3 regions of the Aquamicrobium terrae genome follow, and region 3 is predicted to be linked to each of the others. Evidence: predicted binding sites of a transcription regulator. Region 3 holds the regulator's gene; each other region holds the start of a gene.
The links. The regulator LexA, encoded in region 3, represses DNA repair genes until DNA is damaged. The targets are predictions, from matches to a motif close to TGTTCNNNNTGTGTTCNG.

Region 1 (7,396 bases), 1.6 Mb from region 3:
ATATGGAAGCGCTCGACGTGTGGCGGCGCGGCGACGGCGCCACCATGGTGTCGATGATGTCGGACGACAACACGTCGATCCTGCAGCGCAATCTCTATCTTGAGTTCGTGCTGCACGAAGACTGACCGACGCCGGGCTGGCTCAGATGACGTTGAGTTCGCGGAACGGGCGGCCTTCGGCGATGCGCCGGTAGGAGAACACCGAGCAGTCGAGCGTGCGGTATGCGCCATGCACGATCAGCTCGGCCAGCGCCTTGCCGACGGCGGGCGCCTGTTGCAGGCCGTGGCCGGAAAAGCCGTTGGCGAAGATGAAATTCGCCACCTGCGGATGCGGGCCGATCACCGCGTTCTGGTCGAGCACGTTGTAATCGTAGTGGCCGACCCAGGCGCGCGTCATCTTGATCGCCTCGAAGGCGGGGATGCGGGTGGCCAGCACCGGCCAGATCTCGTTCTCGAACAGGCCCCAGTCGGGCTCGAAATCGGCGGGGTCGGCGGCCTGCTCGCCCGCTTCGTCCTCGGCGCCGCCGGTGATGTAGACCGAGCCTTCCGGCCGCACATAGATGCCGGAAGGGTCGACCAGCAGCGGCATGTCGCCATAGCGCTCGCGCGCCTCGAACACGAAGACGTTGCGCTTGCGCGGTTCCACCGGCAGCTCGATGCCGGCGAGCGCCGCGACCTTGCCGGCATTCGGCCCGGCGGCGTTGACGACAATGCCGGCCTCCAGCCTTTCGCCGGTGTCGAGGGTCACCGAGGTAACCTCGTCGCCCTGCCGTTCGATGGCCGCGACCGAGGCGGTGACGAAATCCACCTTCATGCCGCGCAGCGCCTTGCGGAACAGGGAGAGATAGGCGTGGGCGTCGAACCAGCCCTCGCCGCTGACCCCGTAAGCGCCGGCGGCGATGCCCTCGCTGGACAGCCACGGGAAGCGCCTCATCAGGGCTTCGGCATCCTCCAGCGCGATGTCGGCCCCTTCGGCCAGTTGCACATCGTGATTGGACTTGAGCACCGGCAGCCCCTCCTCCGAGGCGAGGATCAGATAGCCGCCCTCGCGGAAGCCGATGTCGGCCTCGTCGCCGAACTCCTCCTTCAGCCGGCGGAACAGGTCGAGCGTGAAGCGCGACAGGCGGATGTTCTCGGCGATCGAGAATTGCTGGCGGATCGAGGCGGCCGACAGCGTCGTGGCGGAATGGGTGAATTGCGGGTCGCGCTCGATAAGCGCGATCGGTCCCGCAAAACCTTCCTTGCGCAGATAATAGGCGAGCGAGGCGCCCATGATCGCGCCGCCGATGATGATGACGTCGTATTTCGCCATGATGCGATTCCCGATTTGCCTTTGCCGATCAATGCAGCTTTGGTCGCCTGGAGCGGCATTCTCCGGAACGCCGCTGCTTCAGCCTGTTTATCTGCCGCATTTGTGCAACGCCAGACGATTCCGTCAGGCTGCAAAATGCTCTTGCCGCAAGCTCTTGCAAGGGCCAGCGCGGCCGGGCAAGAAGACCAGATGACCGAGATGCAAAACCGCCCCCGCCGTTCCGTGCTGTATGTGCCTGCCGTCAACGACAAGGCGCTGGCCAAGATCGGGCGGCTGCCCTGCGATGCCGTCATCGTGGATCTGGAAGATTCGGTTTCGCCGGACCAGAAGGCGGTGGCGCGGCGGAAGCTGTCCGGCATCTTCGCCGCCCGTCCGCAGCGCACCGAGATGGTGGTGCGCATCAATGCCCTGTCGAGCGAATGGGGCGCCGACGACCTCGCCGCGGTGATTGCCTGCAAGCCGGACGCCATCCTGCTGCCCAAGGTGGATACGGCGCGCGACGTGCTGGAAGCGAATGACCGGCTGGACGAGGCCGATGAGGACGCCGCCATTGGCCTGTGGGCGATGATCGAGACGCCGAGGGCGCTGGTGAACAGCGGCGCGATCGCCGAGCTTGGGCGCGATCCCGCCTCGCGGCTTTCCTGCTTCGTGATCGGAACGAACGATATCGCCAAGGAAACCGGCGTGGCGCTTACGCCTGACCGGCGCTATGTCACGCCATGGCTGATGCAGATATTGCTGGCCGCACGCGCCGGCGGGCTCGACATGCTCGACGGCGTCTACAACGACTTCCGCGATGCCGACGGTTTTGCCCGTGAGTGCTCGGAAGCGGCGAATATGGGGTTCGACGGCAAGACGCTGATCCACCCGGCCCAGATCGAGGCGGCCAATGCGGCCTTCGCGCCGTCCGAAGCGGCGCTCGCCGCGGCGCGCGCCATAAGGGAAGCGTTCGCCCGGCCGGAAAACCGGGACAAGGGGGTCATAGCCCTGAACGGGCGCATGGTCGAGCGCCTGCATCTGGCGCAGGCCGAAAAACTTCTGGCGAAAGCGGCTGCCATCGGGGCATGATCTTCGCCCACGATCCCGCCTATGTTCTCCGGCGACGCCACCACAGGACGAACCCATGCGACTCTACCGTTTCCTCACCGCCGTCGACGACGCCAGCTTCTGCCACAAGGTGACGGCGGCGCTGAACAAGGGCTGGCATCTCTACGGCTCGCCGACCTATGCCTATGACGCCGGGCAGCAGACCATGCGCTGCGGCCAGGCCGTGGTGAAGGATATCGAGGGCCAGGACTATGTGGCGGGCGAGACGAAATTGAGCGACTGGTAGGAAAAAAGCGAGCGATACGCCCTATTCGGCCGCCGCCTCGATGCGCTCCATGTCGTCGTCGGAAAGGCCGAAATGGTGGCCGATCTCGTGGATCAGCACATGGGTGATGATGTCGCCCAGCGTCTCCTCGTTCTCGGCCCAGTAGTCGAGGATGGCGCGGCGGTAGAGGGTGATGCGGTTGGGCCCTTCGCCCGTGGCCGGGTTCCAGCGCTCGGCGATGCCACGCCCCTCGAACAGGCCGAGCAGGTCGAAAGGCGTTTCCAGCGCCAGGTCGTCCATGATCTCGTCGGTGGGGAATTCGGCCACCTGGATGACGATCTCACCGGTCAGGGTACGGAATTCGTCCGGCAGATGCGCATAGGCCTCCAGCGCCAGCAGCTCCAGTTCCTCCAGTGAGGGCGAGAGTTCGCCGTGCCAAGTGCGGGTCTTGTAGATGCGGGCCATGCTTCGTCCTTCTTTCCCGCGGCATATAGGCTTTTGCGCGGGACTCGGCAAACGCTGATGCGTGCCGGCAAAGAAGGGGAGGAATAAATTCTCCTCAGGCGCCGCTTGACTCTTCCGCGCAGCTCTGGAATCCATAAGAACATAACAGGAACAAATAAGGAGATCGACCGTCATGGCGAGCCGCGCCGTGGCGCGGGAGGCTGTTTTTGCCCTGCGCCGGGAAATCGCGAGGATCGAAGGAACGCTGCCGCAACGCCTTGAAGGCCAGGTAGGAGAAGCCGAGGCTGCCCGGCAGGGTGCGCGCCTGCGCCTCGGCATCGATGGTTTCGACGCTCTGCTCGGCGGCGGGCTGATGCGCGCGGCACTGACCGAGATCCATGGCTGCGAGACGCGCGATGCCGGCGCGGTTGCGGGCTTCACGCTGGCCTTGGTGGCCCGGTTGCTGCGGGAGGTCCCGGAACCGGGGCTGGTGTTGTGGGCGGGCACGGTGGAGGTGTTCCGCGAAGCCGGCTTGCCGCATGCCGCGGGCCAGCACGCGCTGTTCGGCCTTGCGCCGGAGCGGCTTGTGCTGGCGCAGGTGCCCAGGCTCGCCGATGCGCTGTGGGTGGCGGAGGAGGCGATCCCGCTGCAAAGGCTGGCGGCCGTGGTGGTGGAGGCGCGCGGAAACCCGGAAAAACTCGATCTGACCGCGACGCGCCGCCTGCACCGCCGGGCGCAGGCGGCCGGCCGGCCGGTGCTGCTCCTGCGCCAGGCGGCCCAGCCCGATGCCACCGCCGCCCCGGTGCGCCTCGTCGTTGCGCCGGCCGCGTCCGGGCAGCGCAGCACCCTTGCCGGTCCGCTCGACGGCTCGATCGGACGGCCCGCCTTCACCGTCTCGGTCGACAAATGTCCGGCCGCCTTGCCCGGCCTGTTCACACTGGAGTGGAATTCCGATGAGTGCCTGTTCACCGAAAGAGCAAAGTCGCAAAACCGGGCAGCGGATCCTGTCGCTGTGGTTTCCCTATCTGGCTGCCGAGCGGGTCCTGCGCCGGCGGCTGGGCAGGTCGTGGCGTTCCGCAGGCAAGGCGCACCCGCCGCTGGTGCTGAGCATACACCAGAACAACACGACGCAGGTCGCGGCCCTCGACGCGCGGGCTGAGGCGCTCGGCCTGAAGCGCGGCATGGGGCTGGCCGAAGCGCGCGCCATGCACCCCTCCATCGCTGTGGCCGAGGCCGACCGGCAGGGCGAGCGCCGCCTTCTGGAAGGACTTGCCGACTGGTGCGACCGCTACACGCCGCTGGTGGCGCTGGACGGCGAGGACGGGCTGTTCCTCGACGTGACCGGCTGCACGTCGCTGTTCGGCGGCGAAAAAGCGATGCTGGACGGCATGCTGGCCCGGTTTTTCGAACAGGGGTTCGAAGTCCGCGCCGGCCTTGCCTCCACGGCGGGGGCCGCATGGGCGGCGGCGCGTTTTTTTGGCCGGCTCGTGGCTGCGCCGGGACAGGAAGGGGAAGTGCTGGCGCCGCTGCCGCCGCAGGCGCTGCGTCTCGAAAGCCCGGTCTGCACGGGGCTCGACAGCGTGGGCCTGCGCAGCGTGGCCGACATCATGACGGCTCCGCGCGCCCCGCTCGCCCGCCGCTTCGGCCGGGCGCTGCTGATGCGCCTCGACCAGGCGCTCGGCCGCATCGACGAGGCGGTGTCGCCGCGCCTGCCGGTGGCGTCGCTATCGGTGGAGCGGCAACTGGCCGAGCCGGTCGTGCTCACCGAGGATGTCGAGCGGCTGGCCCAGATGCTGGCCGAGGCGCTGAAGCGCGATCTGGAACGGCGCGGCGAAGGGGCGCGGCGACTCGGCCTTTCCCTGTTCAGGGTCGACGGCGCCGTCAGCCGCATCGCCGTTTCCACCTCCCTGCCGCTGCGCGATCCCGGCAAGATCCGCAACCTGTTCCGCGAGAAGCTCGCCGCCATCGCCGATGATTTCGACGCCGGCTACGGTTTCGATCTGGTGCGTCTGGCCGCCTTCGCGACCGCGCCCTTCGACATGCGCCAGACCGACCTTGCCGGCGAGGCGAGCACCGCACAGGACGATCTGGCGCTGTTCGCGGACCGGGTGCGGGCCCGGCTTGGGGCCGGTGCGGTGATGCGGCCGGTGGCGGTCGAAAGCCATCTGCCGGAGCGCGCGGTCACCCTGCGGCCGTTCACCGGGGAGGCCTGGCCGCCCGCTTCCGGGCGCGGGCGGCCGCTTGTGCCTGCGGCGCGGGTGGTGCCGTCTCACATGCCCGCGCGCCCGATCCGCCTGTTCGGCCAGCCGGAGCCGGTGGAAGTGCCGGCCACCGAAATGCCGGAAGGGCCGCCGCTGCGCTTCCGCTGGCGGCGGGCCGTGCACAAGGTGGTGCGCGCCGAGGGGCCGGAGCGCATCGCGTCCGAATGGTGGCATGGCGCCGCGGATACGCCGACCCGCGATTATTACCGCGTCGAGGACAGCGAAGGCCGTCGCTACTGGCTGTTCCGGCAAGGGCTGCATGAGGCCGGCCAGCCGTCGCCGCGCTGGTTCCTGCACGGGCTTTTCGCATGAGCGCTTCTCCTGCCGGAAGCGGCCCGCCCGCCTATATCGAGTTCGGCGTGCAGTCGAATTTCTCGTTCCTGCGCGGTGCGTCGCGGCCGGAAGAGCTGGTCGCGACCGCCTGTGCGCTCGGCCATGCCGGCATGGGGCTGGCCGACCGCAACACGGTGGCGGGCGTGGTGCGGGCATGGAGCCAGTCCAAGGCGATCCGGTTTTCGACAAAAGACGAGCCCCGCACCCTGCCCTGTCATCCCGGCTGCCGGCTGGTCTTCGCCGACGGCACGCCGGACGTGCTCGCCTACCCGCAGGATCGCACGGGCTGGGGGCATCTGTGCCGGCTGCTGACGACAGGCAATCTGCGCGAGGAAAGCGAAAAGGGTGCGCCGCTGCTTTATCTCGACGACCTGATGGAATGGGGCGACAACATCTCGCTCGCCATCCTGCCCGATCCGCTTGCCCCCGATCCGCTTGGCAAAGAATCCGGCACGCTTCCCCTGCTCGCCCGGCTGAGGGACCGTTTCGGGGAAAATCTGTGGCTGGCCGTGGCGCCCGACTATCGCGGCAACGACCGCTTCCGGCTGGCGCAGGCCGCGGCTCTCGCCGATGCCGCCGGCCTGCCGCTGATGGCAACCAACGACGTGCTCTACCACACCGCAGAACGGCGGCCCTTGCAGGACGTGCTCACCGCGATCCGTCTCAAGACGACCGTGGCCGAGGCGGGCTTCGAGCTTGCCGCCAATGCCGAGCGCCATCTGAAACCGCCGGCCGAGATGGCGCGGCTGTTCAGGGCCTGTCCGCAGGCACTGGCCGAGACGCTGCGCTTTGCCGGCACGCTGTCCTTCTCGCTTTCCGAATTGAAGCACAACTATCCCGAGGAGACGACGGAGGCGGGCACGGACCCGCAGACGGAACTGGAAAGGCTGACATGGCAAGGCGCGCAAAAACGCTATCCGGACGGCATCCCTGAAAAGGTGAAGGAGCTGATCCGACATGAACTCGGCATTGTCGGCCTCAAGAAATACGCATCCTATTTTCTTACCGTCAACGACATCGTCCGCTTCGCCCGCGAGAAGGCCGACATCTTGTGCCAGGGGCGCGGTTCGGCCGCCAATTCGGTCATCTGCTACTGCCTCGGCATCACGGAAGTCGATCCCAATCTGACCGAGGTGCTGTTCGAACGCTTCGTCTCGACCGAGCGTGACGAGCCGCCCGACATCGACGTCGATTTCGAACATGAGCGGCGCGATGAGATCATGGCCTATATCTATGAGAAATACAGCGCCAGGCGCACAGCCCTCGCCGCCGCCGTGGTCAGCTATCGCGGCCGCTCGGCGCTGCGCGAGGTGGCCAAGGCCATGGGCCTGTCGCAGGATGTGCAGGGGGCGCTGTCCGGCTCGATCTGGGGCTGGTGGTCCTCCAGGCTTGGCGAGAAGGAGGCGAAGGCCGGCGGCCTCGACAAGACCGATCCTCTGGCCGGGCAGGTGATCGACCTTGCCAATGCGATCATGGGCTTTCCGCGCCATCTGTCGCAGCATGTCGGCGGCTTCGTCATCACCCGCGACCGGCTCGACGAGATCGTGCCCATCGTCAAGACGGCGATGGACGAGCGCAAGATGGTGGAGTGGGACAAGGACGATCTCGACGCCGTCGGCATCTTGAAGGTCGACGTGCTGGCGCTCGGCATGCTGACCTGCCTGAAGCGCGCCTTCAACCTGCTCGAGGACCATTACCGGGTGCGCGACCGCCATGGCCGGCCGATCACGCTGGC
Region 2 (7,396 bases), 310 kb from region 3:
GAGGCCCGCACCAGAATGGCGATGTCGTTGAGCACATGCCTCCTGCGCTGCAACGCCTCGATCTCCTCGCCGACGGCGCGCGCTTCCTCGTCCGAATCCCAGGCGGCATGGACATTGACCTTGGGGTCTTCGGGGTCCGGCCTGTCGGTGAACAGGGTCTTGCCGAGCCGGCCTTCATTGTGGGCGATGAGATGCGCTGCGGCGCCGAGGATATGGGCGGTGGAGCGGTAGTTGCGCTCCAGCCGGATCACCGTCGCGCCCGGAAAATCCTTCTCGAAGCGCAGGATGTTGTCCACCTCCGCTCCACGCCAGCCATAGATCGACTGGTCGTCATCGCCGACGCAGCAGATATTGACTTTGTTTTCGCTCACGGGCCGCATCGCCGCCTGCGGCGGCTGGCCCTCCGCGGGGGCGGACGAAACGTCGCCCGGCGCGCCGTCGCGCGCTCGGCCTTCGGCCGTTTGGGGGGAGGTGGATGCCGAAGTTCGGGGGCGCTGGGCCAGAAGGCGCAGCCACATATATTGGGCGGTGTTGGTGTCCTGGTACTCGTCCACCAATATGTATCTGAAGCGCTTGTGATACTCGGCCAGAATATCGTGGTAGGCGCGGAAGATGCGAATCGGATGCAGCAGAAGATCGCCGAAGTCGCAGGCGTTCAGCGTGGTCAGCCGCTCCTGATAGGCGCGATAGAGCTCGCGGCCGCGACCGTTGCCGAAGGCACGTGCATCGCCTTCCGGAATCTCCTCGGGGCCGAGGCCCTTGTTCTTCCAGCCGTCGATCATCTGGGCGAAAGTACGCGGCGCCCAGCGCTTGTCGTCCAGACCTTCGGCCTGGATGAGTTGCTTGATGAGGCGGATGACGTCGTCGGTGTCGAGGATGCTGAAATCGGAGCGCAGGCCGGCCAGTTCGGCATGGCGGCGCAATATCTTGACGCCGATGGAGTGGAAGGTGCCGAGCCACGGCATGCCTTCGATCGCTTCGCCGACCAGCAGGCCGATGCGCTGCTTCATCTCGCGCGCGGCCTTGTTGGTGAAGGTCACCGCCAGGATCTGCGAGGGGTAGGCGCGGCCGGTGGCCAGGATATGGGCGATGCGGGTGGTGAGCACCCGCGTCTTGCCGGTGCCGGCGCCGGCCAGGACCAGTACAGGGCCTTCCGTGGTCTCGACGGCCTGCCGCTGCTCGGGATTGAGCCCCTTCAGATAGTCGGGCGGGCCGCTCTGCGCCTGACGCGCGGCCATGGCGCGTGCGGCGATGCCGGACGGCGCGTGAGCGTCGCCGGAGGCGGCCGGAGGCCTGGCGCCCGGTTCGTCAAAGAAGGGCATATCGTCGGAAAAGCCGGACATTGTTCCCGAATGTAGTGATTCGGTCCCGAAAGACCAGAAGTGTCGCCGTTTTGTTCCGGCAACCGCTCTCGATTACCCCGGCAGGCGGGCGGCTGGCAAGCAAAGCCTCCGGCGCGGGTGCTCATCGCCCCACTTCCGGCGCATGCCGCAATGGCCGACCGTCTCCTGAAATCCACACCGATCCGGCTTCCGGGGCGGTGAATACCAGTTTGGTCTTGCTCCCGCCGTCTGCTCGGTTAAGTCTGCTTCACCGGTCCGCCTCGGAATTCCCCCGGGGACAGCGGACCGGTTGCAAGGGATGAGGCATGGACGACAATTTCGACAAGGCCGGCATTGCGGTCATCATCGTGTTCGGGGCGCTGATCCTCGGCGGACTGATGGCGGCCAATCTGGTGGCGGGCGACCGCAACGGCTTCCTTCTGGCGCTGGGCTCGGCCTTCACGGCCTATGTCGCAGGCTATGCGGTGCTGTTCGACCTGCCGCGCCTCTATGCGATCCTGATCGGCGTGGCGCTTCTGCTGGGCGTGGCCTCGACCGCCGCCTATGCGTTCTGAGGCATGGAGCCCAAGGACGGTCGTAAACCTTTGACAGATAAGGGTTTTGTGGTGCGGACCGTCAGGCGTGCCCGCGCCGCGAGCGCGCCTGCTTGAGGATGGCGCGCCAGCGCACCATGTCGAAGGGAATGGGCTGGCCCCTGGCCGCGATCTCGAAGATGCAATTGTCGACATTGCGCAGCGTGCGCCAGAAATCGTAGTCCGTCACGCGCGGATCGGCGGCCAGCCGCTCGGCTTCCATTTTGACGCTGCGTATGGGGCCGGCCGTCGCGGACGAAGGCGGCAGGTTGTTCTGCGTAGCCATGCCAATGGATTGGCCGTTGCCGCGATTCGTTGCAACGGCATCGTCGGGCCTATCCCCCGTTTATCCTTTCTTAGGGTTAACGGGGCGCTTGGGCGCCCCTTTCAGGCCGTCGCCTTGCGGCGGATGCCGATGGCGCGTCCGGCCCGTTCGGGCATCGGCAGGCGGCTGTGCGCCGCGCGCATCGCCTCGATATTGGCCGCGACATCTTCGGGGAAGGCGGCAACCTTCGGGCCGGACATGTCGACATGCAAGGAGAGGCTTTCGGAGGTGGCCGCCAGCCAGCCATCGACATGGCGGATTTCCTGATAGGCGCGCAGGCGCTTCTCGTCGCTGTCCAGCAGATGGAAGCTCACCGCCACCTTGTCGTCCTGGTGCAATTCCTGCACGTAGCAGACATGCACCTCGGCCGTGTAGATGGTGAGATTGCGCTCCCTGGCATAGGCCGCGCCGATGCCGAGCAGGTTCAGCACCTCGTCGGCGCCGCGATCGAACAGCACATTGTAGTAGGCCATGTTCATATGGCCGTTGTAGTCGATCCAGTCCTTCTCGACCTCCATGACGCGCGAGACGAAGGGTGCGGAAACAGTCATGCAGGGTCCTTCCAAAGCTGGACAAAGCTGCCGGAAAGGCAGATCAGGAAACATAATCGCGGGCCGAGCTTAATCGCAAGCAGGAGGCCCGCCTGTCCTGTTGGCGGAGGAAGCATGGCTCTCAGCGACCTGATCGCGGTGGAACGCAACGAGGAAGGCATCGCGGCGGTTCTGCAAACGCTGCGCGATGCGTTCGGGGAGAGGTTCCAGACCGGCCATTCCATTCGCGAGCAGCATGGCCACACGACGACCTACCTGCCGAACCAGATGCCGGATGGCGTGGTCTTTCCCGAAAGCACCGAAGAGGTGCAGCAGGTGGTGCGGGCCTGTGCCGCGCATCGCGTGCCGCTGATCCCGTTCGGAACGGGAACCTCGCTCGAAGGCCATGTCAACGCGCCGGGTGGCGGCATTTCGCTCGACACTTCGCGCATGAACCGTATTCTCGCGGTCAATGCCGAGGATCTCGACTGCACGGTCGAGCCGGGAGTAACGCGCGAGGACCTCAACCGGCACCTGCGCGACACGGGCCTGTTCTTCCCGATCGACCCCGGCGCCAACGCCTCGCTCGGCGGCATGGCGGCGACGCGGGCATCGGGCACCAATGCGGTGCGCTACGGCACCATGCGCGAAAGCGTGATCGCGCTGACGGCGGTGATGGCCGATGGCGAGGTCGTGACGACCGCGAGCCGGGCGAAGAAGAGTGCCGCCGGCTACGACCTCACCCGCCTGCTGGTCGGATCGGAAGGCACGCTTGGCGTCATCACCAGCCTGACCCTGCGCCTGCACGGCATTCCGCAGGCGATTTCGGGCGGGGTGTGCCCGTTCCCGACCCTGGAGGCAGCCTGCCAAGCGGTCATCGCGACCATCCAGATGGGCATTCCGGTCGCCCGCATCGAACTCGTCAACGCCCTTCAGATGAAGGCCATCAACCTGCATTCGAAGCTCGACTATCCCGAGAGCCCATGCCTGTTCCTCGAGTTCCACGGCAGTGAGGCCGGCGTTGCCGAACAGGCCGATCTGTTCGGCATGATCGCCGAGGAGCAGGGCGGCGGGCCGTTCCTGTGGACGAGCGTGGCCGAGGAGCGCAGCAAGCTGTGGAAGGCGCGCCATGACGCCTATTGGGCTTCCTTCACGCTGCGGCCCGGCGCCAAGGGCCTTTCCACCGATGTGTGCGTGCCGATCTCGCGGCTGGCCGAATGCGTGGCCGAAACCGAGGTCGATATCGCCGAGAACGGTCTGGTCGCGCCGATCGTCGGCCATGCCGGCGACGGCAATTTCCACACGCTGGTGCTGATGGACCCAGACGATCCGGCCGAGATCGCCAGGGTGGAGGGGTTCGTCGCCCGGCTCAACATGCGCGCCATCGCCATGGGCGGCACCTGCACCGGCGAGCATGGCATAGGGCAGGGCAAGGCCGGTTTCCTGCGCCGCGAACTCGGCCATGGCGTCGATATCATGCGCGCGATCAAGCAGGCGCTTGACCCGCAGGGCATCCTCAACCCGGGCAAGACCATCACCGGCTAGAGCATTTTGCAGCGGGCAACCGGCATTGCCTCTTTATCGTCATCGATATCCGGATAGGATCGGGCTGCTTCCTGGGCAATTCCAGCAAAAGTGCGAAGCGGTTTTGCGATCGGAATTGCGTCAAACAAAGGGTTGGGGTGTTTTCGCAATTCACAGAAAGCGGAAATGCTCCAGGGCTCAAGTGAGGACATGCTCGCACGCCTGTTCGTGATCGTCGGCGGATTGCTGGTTCTGGTGCTGCTTGCGGCGCTGGCCGTGCCGCCGTTCATCGACTGGACCGGCTACCGCGCCGATTTCGAGCGTGAGGCGAGCGCCATCCTCGGCCGCAACGTCACGGTGCGCGGCGATGCCACGGCCCGGCTGTTGCCGTTTCCATCCGTCACCTTCACCGATGTCGTGGTGTCCGGCGGCGCCGAAGGCCAGCCGGCCATGACCGTCGATACATTCTCCATGGATGCCGAACTGGCGCCGTTCCTGCGCGGCGAGGTGCTGATCTTCGACATGCGGCTGGAGCGGCCGCGCGCCACCATCGCCATAGGCGAGGACGGCACGGTCGACTGGGCGATGCGGCCGTCCTCGCCCTTCGATCCGGCCCAGATCGCCGTCGAAAAGCTCACCATTTCCGATGGCGAGGTGGAAGTGCGGCACGGCGCGGGCGGGCGCGTTCACACGCTGTCGGGCGTCGATGCCACGGTTTCGGCGAGGTCGCTGCTGGGACCATGGCGGGTGGACGGCGCCATGCTGTTCGACGGGCTGCGCACCGAGATTTCCGCCTCCACCGGCCGGGTCGGCGACGACGGCCACATGCGGCTGAGGCTGCGGGCCCGGCCCCACGGCCTTGCCGCGACCATGGAAAGCGACGGCAATGCGCGTATTGAAAAGGGCGCGCTGTTCTATGCCGGCCAGTTCAGGCTGACGGAGGACGAGGCGAGCCCGGTGCAATTGCGCGGCAGCGACGGCGAGGCTGTGGCGGTCGCGCCGGTGAAGGCCGTGCCCGGCTATCGGGCCAGCGGCAAGTTCCAGCTCGATCACCGCAGGCTTTCCCTCGACGAATTCCGTTTCGAGACGGGGCCGCTCGACAATCCCTATGCCGCGGACGGCACCGCCTCGCTCGATCTGGGGCCGGAGCCGCGCTTCCGCATCGAGGCGTCGGGGGCGCAGGTGCAATTCGACGAAGCGGTCTCGGGCGAAGGCGGGCCGGCGCTCAGCGCCGAAGCGCGTATCGCCGCGCTGGAGACGGCATTGCGGCGGCTGCCGCGCCCGACGATCCCCGGCTCCGTCGATGTGCAACTGCCGGCCGTGGTGGCCGGCGACACCACCATTCGCGACGTGCACCTCTCGGCCGAACCGGCGGAAGCCGGCTGGATGGTGCATTCGCTGGGCGCGACCTTGCCCGGACGCACGACGCTGGATGCCGACGGCCTGCTGAGCACCGGCGAGTCCTTCGGCTTCAAGGGCAAGATGCTGCTTGCCGTGGCGCAGCCTTCCGGGTTCGCGGCATGGCTGGCGAGGGACGTCGACGAGGCGGTGCGCCGCCTGCCGGGCGCCGGTTTCAGCGCCGAGGTGGACCTGACGCGTTCGCGCCAGAAGTTCAGCAATCTGGAACTGATGCTGGGCGGCGCCAAGTTCGGCGGCCGTATCGAGGCCGTGCAGACCGGTGATGCGAGGCCGGCGGTGGCGCTGACGCTCGATGGCGGGGCGCTCGACCTGGAAGGGCTTTCCGCCTTTGCCTCGATCTTCGTCAGCACGGAGGGCGCCAACCGCTTCACCGGGCAGGATCTCGATTTCGATATCAAGGCCGGCCCGGTCGAGGCATGGGGTCTTTCCGCCGAGCGGGTGGATACGGCGCTGCGGCTGCGCGAGGGTGTGCTGGAAGTCGACCGGCTGGCGCTGACCGGACTGGCCGGCGCTGCCGTCAGCGCCACCGGGCGCATTTCCGGTTTTCCCGACAGTCCCGCCGGAAATCTCGATGCCTCGCTGGTCGCCGTCGATCTGGCGCCGCTGGTCGAGGCTCTGGATGGCCGACAAGGCGACAGCGGGCCGATCGTCGGGGCACTGGTTAAGGGGCTGGCGGCGCGTGCGCGCGCCTATCCCGGGTTGCTGGAGGATGCGCGTATCGATGCGGTGATGAGCGTGGCGGCCGAGGACGGCAGCGGCGGCAGCTTCGCCCTTTCGGCGCAAGGCAGCGCCGGCGGTTCCGCCTTTTCAGCCAGCCTTTCGGGCCAGCGCGATGCCGGCGATATGCTGGACACGCCCTTGTCCGTCACCCTGGGCATCCGCAACGACGATGCGACGACGCTGATGGCGCTGGCCGGCCTGCCGGCGCTGCCGCTCGGGCTGACGGGTCCCGGCGTGGCGGATATCTCCGCCAAGGGCAGCCTGCGCGACGGCATGGCCACCATGGCGGTGCTGACCGGCGACGATTTCAAGGCTTCGTTCGACGGCACGGTTTCGGCGGCCGGACAGGGCGCGGCGCTGAAGGGCAGGGCAAGCCTGGAGGCGGCCGATATCGAGCCTTGGCTGATGACGGCCGGCGTCGCCATCCCCGGCATGGGCACGGGAACCTCGATGTCTTTCAGCGCCGATGCCGATTATGGCAGCGGCCTGCTGATCCTCAACGGCCTCTCCGGCGCAGTGAATGAAAGCGCCTTTTCAGGCGACATCAATGCCGAGGTGAAGGACGGCAAGCCGCATCTTACCGGCGAGCTGGTCCTCGACGAACTCAACCTCGACCCGCTGGCGGCGATGCTGATGGGCGATGCCGCCTTTGCGTCCGTCACCGAGGGCTGGCCGACAGTGCCCTTCGCGGCCACCTCCACCGCACCGGTCAGCGCCGAGCTGGACGTTTCCACGGCCGCCCTTCTGGCCGGGCATTTCGCCACCGCATACGATGCCTCCCTGTCGCTGAAACTGGACGGCGAGGGGCTGCGGGTTTCCGATCTCACGGGCAGGCTGTTCGGCGGGGCGCTGTCCGGCCTGTTCGAGCTCAAGAATTCCGGCGGGACTGGCTTGCTGAGCGCACAGATGAGCGTGGGGGGCGCGGACCTTGCCGCGCTCCTGCCGGACAGCGGCCTGTCCGGA
Region 3 (7,396 bases):
TCGCCTGCCTCACCATCTACGACATGGCCAAGGCCGTGGATCGTGCCATGGTGATTTCCGAGATAAGGCTGGTTTCCAAGACGGGCGGGAAATCAGGCGACTATCAGTCAGGTGCATGACATGACGCTGGTTCCGCTGGAGACGGCGCTGGAGCGTCTTCTGGAGGACGCCCGCCCCCTGTCGGCCAGCGAAAGCGTGGCGCTGCACGAGGCTTACGGCCGGGTGCTGGCCGAACCGGTGGCGGCGCTGCGCACGCAGCCGCCTTTCGACGCCTCCGCCATGGATGGTTATGCCATCCGGGGAGCAGACGCCGGCGTGGCCGGAAACCGGCTTTCGGTGATCGGCGAAGTCGCGGCCGGCGGCACCTTCCCCGGCACGGTCGGGGCCGGCGAATGCGTGCGCATCTTCACCGGAGCGCCCCTGCCTGCCGGTGCCGATACGGTCGTGATCCAGGAGGACGTGACCGTCGTCTCGCCCGGCATGGTCGAATTGCGCGAACCAACGAGAGCCGGCCGCAATGTCCGGGGCGCCGGGCTCGATTTCGTGGAAGGCGACCTGCTGATCGACAAGGGCCAGTTGCTTGGACCCAGTTCCCTGTCGCTCGCGGCTTCCGCCAATCATCCGCGCCTTTGCGTGGTGAAGCGGCCGCTGGTCGCGATCATCGCCACGGGAGATGAATTGCGCGCACCCGGCAGCACGCTCGGACCCGGCCAGATCATTTCCTCCAACGCCTATGGTGTCGCCGCCCTGGCGCGCGCCGCAGGTGCCGAGGTGCTCGATCTCGGCATCGCGCCCGACAGCAGGGATGCAATCGCCGCGCTGGTGAAGAAGGCCGTTGCCGCCGGTGCCGACGTCATCGTCACGCTCGGCGGCGCATCGGTGGGCGATCACGACCTCGTCCACGAGGTGCTGACCGGCGAGGGCATGACGCTCGACTTCTGGAAGATCGCCATGCGCCCCGGAAAGCCGCTGATGTTCGGCCGGATGGGCGACATCAGGTGCATCGGCCTGCCCGGAAATCCCGTCGCCAGCCTCGTATGCTCGCAGCTCTTCCTGAAACCCCTGCTTGCCCGCCTCGGCGGAAGGCCGTTCCGGCAGGACATGCGTACGGCCCGGCTCGGTGCCAGAATGCCCGCCAACGACCGCCGCCAGGACTATGTTCGCGCCCGCATCGACGAGTTGGACGGCGAACTCGTCGCCACGCCCTTCGACCTGCAGGACTCGTCCATGCTGCGCGTACTGGCCGCCTCGGGCGGCCTCATCGTGCGCGCGCCCTTCGCCCCCGCATCGGACGCCGGCGAGGCCTGCCAGGTGCTGATGCTCGGCTGAACCGCAAGCGATCGCAGCGGGGCGAGGGTTTATAAACCCTGAATCCATTCACTAAACTTTAAACGGTTGCGGAACACAAATGGAACAGATAGTGTTTGTTCCGGGTTTGTTTTCCGATTCTGGATTCGCCGCTGCCGGGGGAGCCGATGCTGACGCGCAAGCAACATGAACTGCTTCTCTTCATTCATGAGAGAATGAAGGAAAGTGGCATTCCGCCGTCATTCGACGAAATGAAGGACGCGCTCGATCTTGCCTCCAAGTCGGGCATCCATCGGCTCATCACCGCGTTGGAAGAGCGCGGTTTCATCCGCCGCCTGCCCAATCGTGCGCGAGCGCTTGAAGTGTTGCGCCTGCCCGATTCCATCGCGCCGGGCCTCCACACGGCAAGGAAGTTTTCGCCCAGCGTCATCCAGGGCAGCCTGGGGCAACCGCCGAAGGACGTGCGCCGGCCACAGTTGGCCAGCAATGACGACGATGCCGGGGCGGCGGTCTCCATTCCGGTCATGGGGCGGATCGCCGCCGGTGTGCCGATCGACGCCATCCAGCACAAGACGCACTCCATCTCCGTTCCGCCGGAAATGCTCTCCGGCGGCGAGCATTACGCGCTGGAGGTCAAGGGCGACTCGATGATCGAGGCCGGCATATTCGACGGCGATACCGTCATCATCCGTAACGGCAACACGGCAACGCCCGGCGACATAGTGGTGGCGCTGGTGGATGACGAAGAAGCCACCTTGAAGCGCTTCCGCCGCAAGGGTGCATCGATCGCGCTGGAGGCCGCCAATCCGGCCTATGAAACCCGGATTTTCGGGCCGGACCGGGTGAAGGTGCAGGGCAGACTGGTCGGGCTCATCCGCCGTTACTGAACAAGGTCACAGCAACCAAACGACGGGCGAATGCTGAGAACTTGCGCCTCGCCTTAAGGGGAAGCGGGACCGCCTTCCGGATTGTTCTGGTGATGAAGTGTCGGATGATGATGCATTCGATGACGATCCATGGACTATTGGAAAAACATTTTTTAACAATTAGATAGATGCTTTTTCTAACGAGCGATTGAGGTGAATTCCGATTGCCGGCAACCAGTTGGAGAGGTGCCGGTCTTCCTGTGCGCAAGCACCAACCCGGACCAGGGCCGGCTCCGTAGGCGTTATCGCCGAGGTATTGGCGGCTTGAAGCCGGTCTATTCCAGGAGGCTATTCCGCCGGTTCTTCGGAGAACGCTTCTCCCCCGATGTCTTCCGCCATGCCGGCAGGTTTATCCGCGACGTTGCCAAGTTCTTCTTCCGTAACGGCAGTCATCTTGCTGCCGGATGCTTTCCGCTCGTAGGGCGGCAGGCCCCTCGCCTCCCGTGAATACCGGCGCTGGTCGTGCCAGGGACGATAGCTGCCTTCGATGGCAAAGCGCACTTCGGCCGGCTGCCCGCCCAGTTCAGGGTCGCCCTTCACAAAAAACGCTTCGGCGCCGCCCTTTTGGGCCAACTGGCGGCGCGTGACGACGGCTACCCGCCGGTCGCGGCACGGATTTCGTGCAGTGGCATCCTCGATCACGATGAGACTTGCATGAGCGCATGCCCGGCGCGCCGTATCCATATCCGGGGCCTGTACGACCAGCGCGCCTGACGGATGACGCGCCAGACACAGCTTTTCGGCACATGCGAAGCCCTCCTCTTTTCCCGAACGGTCGGTACTCGCAGTGATTTCCCCAAGAAGGGCGCCTATATCCTTGTCCTTCAGTTGCCTCGGCCGAAGCACAGTCTCGGCGTCCAGCGCCCGTCTCCAATTGTCGATGGTAAAGACGTTCGGTCGCGGCCGGTTGGCCGCGATCCGGTCGCTTCCCATGGCGACGGCAACCAGCCTCGCATCCTCCGAAATCAGCACGTCGGGTGCGCGCGCCCCACCCAATATCGCCAGGCTCGCCACAGCGAAAGGCAACGCGGCTAGCCGCAGCCAGGTGGTGGTCATGGTCGCAATCACCAGCGCGACCGTCGCCAGTGCCACGGACCCGGCGGATATCAGCCCGACCGCATCGATCGGCGACATGTCGGCGATCCGCTCGGACAGGACGATCACCACGGTCAATCCCTTGCCCATCACCTGCAGCAGCGGGCCGTCCAGGCCGAAAGGCATGGCGAGCGAGGCAAACACCGCAAAAGGCATGACGATGATCGAAACGATCGGCATGACCGCGAGATTGGCCACGAGGCTGAGCGGTGCGACGCGCTGGAAATGCCACGCCGCATAAAGCGTCGTCGCCGCGCCCGCCACCACCGAGGTCGCGGCCAGCCCCACCATCATGACCGCGAAGCGATGCGCCAGCGCACCCGGGAGCGAGCGTTTGGGCGGCATGCCGGACGAAAGCCGGCTGGCGCGGTAATCCGACCACGCCGCATAGGCACCCACCAGCGCCGCCGTCGCCGCAAACGACATTTGGAAACTGGGGCCCACCACCTCATGCGGCGTGACGAGAATGACGACGATTGCCGAAATGGCGAGATTGCGCATGGTGAGCGCGCTTCGGTCGAACAACAGCGCCACCAGCATCACCGCCAGCATGATGAAGGAACGCACCGCCGCAACGACCATGCCGGAAATCAGCAGATAGGCGACAATGGCGAACAGGGCCGCCAGCGCGGCATATTTCTTGACCGGATGGCGCGAGGCGAAATCCGGAAACAGCGCGAACAGGCCGCGCATCAACCCCATCACCGTGCCGGCCACCAGCGCCATGTGCAGGCCGGATATGGAAATGATGTGATAGATGCCGGTCTTGCGCATCGCCTCGTTGATTTCTTCGGGGATGCCGGCACGCACGCCGACGATCAGGGCCGCCGCGATTTCGCCCTCTGGCCCGCCGATGCTGTGCCTGATCCGGTCGGCAACCGATTGCCGCGCCTGCTCGATGGCCGTGCCGATACGCGCACCGGTCGAAGCCGGGCCGGCGGCAGCCGACAGTTCAGGCCCCGACAGGAAAAAGCCGCTGGCGCCGATGCCGCCGAAATAGCTGGCAAAGGAGGTGTCATAGCTGTCGGGCCGAATTGGGCCGCTGGGCGGCAAAAGCCGCACAAGCCCCGTCACTTCGGAGCCGGGGCCAATGTCCGCCGGCAGCTTGCGGGCGGAAGTGCGCACGCGTTGCGGCTGATAGCGCAGTTTCGGGCGCTCGGTGGAGAGGACATCGATGGTAAGCCGCTTGCGGCCGCTGGCCATGTCCTCCACGGTCACGACCCGCCCCGTCAGCCGCACGGTAATGTCCGTGCCCAGCATGCGCGTTCCCATGCGCCAGGTTTCCAGCTTCGAAACAGCCAGCCCGGCAAGGCACAGCAGCAGCGCCAGCAGGCACAGGTGAAGCAGGTAGCGTCGCCGTGCAGCCCAGGCGAGTGCCCCCAGAACAGCAATGATGCCAAGCAGCGGCGTCCAGTCCGGCTCGAAGGCCAGCGAAAAATAGGCAAGCACGCCGATGGAAAGAAAAACCGGCACGAGAAGGAAGCAGGCGCCCCGCTCCTGCTCCAGCACCAAGGCCTGGATCGCAGCCTGCCAGAGCCCGCGCGCCGAAAAGCCATGGAGCAGCGGCTTCGCAACTTGCGGCACCGGCGTGCTTGCCGATGCTGGGTCATCACAATAAGCCGGCGTGGAATAGCTTGAGGGTTCCGGCGCCTGTGGAGCCGGTGCCAGGGCCATGTTCTGCAAGACAAAAAGATTGCGCTCACTGACATCGAGCGGCGCGTTTGCCGCGTCTTTGCCGCCCGCCGACGATAAAGTCACCGGCTCTCCCCTTGCACCCCTGACCTCCTATGGTACATGAACGCGCAAACTGCGAAAGCCCGCCGGGCGGCTTTCGCCACCGCGCGAGAAATGAATGTCTGAGAAGGTCGTCACCCGCTTCGCTCCCTCGCCCACGGGTTTCCTGCATATCGGCGGCGCACGCACCGCGTTGTTCAACTGGCTCTATGCCAAACACGCCGGCGGCACGATGCTGCTGCGCATCGAGGACACCGACCGGGAGCGCTCCACCGAAGCTGCCACCGCGGCCATCCTCGAGGGGCTGACCTGGCTCGGCCTCACCTGGGAGGGCGAGCCCGTTTCGCAATACCAGCGCGCTGCCCGCCACCGCGAGGTGGCCGAGGAACTGGTGCGCCTGGGCAAGGCCTACTATTGCTATGCCACCCCGGCGGAACTGGAGGCGATGCGCGAGAAGGCCCGCGCCGAGGGCCGCCCACCCCGCTATGACGGCCGCTGGCGCGACCGCGATCCGTCCGAGGCGCCCGCAGGTGCCAAGGGGGCGATCCGCATCAAGGCGCCCATCGACGGCGAAACCGTGGTGCATGACCTCGTGCAGGGCGAGGTGCGCTTTCCGAACAAGGATCTCGACGATTTCATCATCCTGCGCTCCGATAGCAACCCCACCTACATGCATGCCGTGGTGGTGGACGACCACGACATGGAGGTGACCCATATCATCCGTGGCGACGACCATCTGACCAATGCGGCGCGCCAGACCGTCATCTATGACGCCATGGGCTGGCAGGTGCCGAAAATGGCGCATATCCCGCTGATCCACGGCGCGGACGGCGCGAAACTGTCCAAGCGCCATGGCGCGCTGGGCGTCGAGGCCTATCGGGCCATGGGCTATCTGCCCGAGGCGCTGCTGAACTATCTTGCCCGCCTCGGCTGGAGCCATGGCGACGACGAGGTGATGTCCATCGAGCAGATGATCTCCTGGTTTGACATCAAGGACGTCAACAAGGGTGCGGCGCGCTTCGATTTCGCCAAGCTGGAGGCGCTGAACGGCGTGCACATGCGCGCCATGGATGAGGCCAGGCTGACCGACGCCTTGCTGGCCACCCTGCCCTATCTGCCCGAAGGCGAGGAGCTGGCGTCCCGCTTCGACGAACCGGCCAGAGACCGGCTGGTGAAGGCCATGCCGGGCTTGAAGGAACGCGCCAAGACGCTGGTCGAACTGGCTGACAACACCTATTACCTGACGGCAAGCCGCCCCCTTCAGCTCGATGAGAAGGCGGTCGCCATATTGGACGCCGACGCCAGGGCTGTGCTCAAGGCGGTTGCGGAACGATTCCAGGGCCTTGGTGAGTGGAATGCCCAGTCGACCGAGGCGGCGGTTCGCGACTATGCGCAAACTTCTGGATTGAAGCTCGGCAAGATCGCGCAACCGCTGCGGGCCGCCCTGACCGGCCGCAGCACCTCGCCCGGCGTGTTCGACGTGCTCGAGGTGCTCGGACGCGAGGAGAGTCTCGCGCGCATCCAGGATCAAATCGATTAGGGTTCGCAACGACGAAAAAATGGCATTGAAAGGCTTGTTTTGCGGTGCAACATTAGCGCGCGGGCCGACCGGCCCGGCACCTTATAAAGGCTGCATTTTCGAACATTCCCGTGCTGTTGGATTTTGCATCGCAAGATGATTTTTTGCCGCTTGGGCATGAGACTTGACAAGGAGTTTGCAATGACCGGATCGACTGCGAAACTGGAACTTGGCGGCAAAACTCACGAGCTCAATGTGCGAAGTGGCACGATCGGGCCGGATGTCATCGACATAGGCGCGCTCTACTCCACCACCGGCGCCTTCACCTACGATCCTGGCTTCACCTCCACGGCAAGCTGCGAATCGCAGATCACCTTCATCGACGGTGACGCCGGCATCCTTCTGCATCGCGGCTACCCCATCGACCAGCTCGCCGAGCACGGCGATTTCCTCGAAGTCTGCTATCTGCTGCTTTACGGGGATCTGCCCACCAAGGCGCAGAAGGAGGATTTCGACTACCGCATCACGCGCCACACCATGGTGCATGAGCAGATGACGAAGTTCTTCACCGGTTTCCGCCGCGACGCTCACCCGATGGCGGTGATGTGCGGCGTGGTCGGCGCGCTGTCGGCCTTCTACCACGACTCCACCGACATTTCCGACCCGCACCAGCGCATGGTGGCTTCCATGCGCCTGATCGCCAAGATGCCGACCATCGCGGCCATGGCCTACAAGTACCATATCGGCCAGCCGTTCATGTATCCGAAGAACGACCTGAACTTCGCGGCCAACTTCCTGCACATGTGCTTTGCCG

Region 1: the regulator LexA is predicted to act here: its motif matches at 3,224-3,241, upstream of ACVCNR_RS09715 (ImuA family protein).
Region 2: the regulator LexA is predicted to act here: its motif matches at 1,384-1,401, upstream of ACVCNR_RS03515 (ATP-dependent helicase).

The regions. Positions count from the first base shown of each region.
Region 1 is NZ_JBRKLZ010000001.1:1,930,830-1,938,225, reverse strand. It holds gene ACVCNR_RS09740 (esterase-like activity of phytase family protein) at 1-125, shown strand, start outside; gene ACVCNR_RS09735 (NAD(P)/FAD-dependent oxidoreductase) at 142-1,311, opposite strand; gene ACVCNR_RS09730 (HpcH/HpaI aldolase/citrate lyase family protein) at 1,501-2,379, shown strand; gene ACVCNR_RS09725 (DUF1737 domain-containing protein) at 2,435-2,644, shown strand; gene ACVCNR_RS09720 (metallopeptidase family protein) at 2,666-3,088, opposite strand; gene ACVCNR_RS09715 (ImuA family protein) at 3,261-4,226, shown strand; gene ACVCNR_RS09710 (Y-family DNA polymerase) at 4,168-5,640, shown strand; gene ACVCNR_RS09705 (error-prone DNA polymerase) at 5,637-7,396, shown strand, end outside.
Region 2 is NZ_JBRKLZ010000001.1:672,273-679,668, reverse strand. It holds gene ACVCNR_RS03515 (ATP-dependent helicase) at 1-1,343, opposite strand, end outside; gene ACVCNR_RS03510 (hypothetical protein) at 1,649-1,897, shown strand; gene ACVCNR_RS03505 (hypothetical protein) at 1,959-2,201, opposite strand; gene ACVCNR_RS03500 (thioesterase family protein) at 2,303-2,791, opposite strand; gene ACVCNR_RS03495 (FAD-binding oxidoreductase) at 2,906-4,315, shown strand; gene ACVCNR_RS03490 (hypothetical protein) at 4,312-4,506, opposite strand; gene ACVCNR_RS03485 (AsmA family protein) at 4,505-7,396, shown strand, end outside.
Region 3 is NZ_JBRKLZ010000001.1:358,391-365,786, forward strand. It holds gene moaC (cyclic pyranopterin monophosphate synthase MoaC) at 1-119, shown strand, start outside; gene ACVCNR_RS01940 (molybdopterin molybdotransferase MoeA) at 121-1,329, shown strand; gene lexA (transcriptional repressor LexA) at 1,476-2,195, shown strand; gene ACVCNR_RS01950 (ComEC/Rec2 family competence protein) at 2,523-4,913, opposite strand; gene gltX (glutamate--tRNA ligase) at 5,182-6,603, shown strand; gene gltA (citrate synthase) at 6,784-7,396, shown strand, end outside.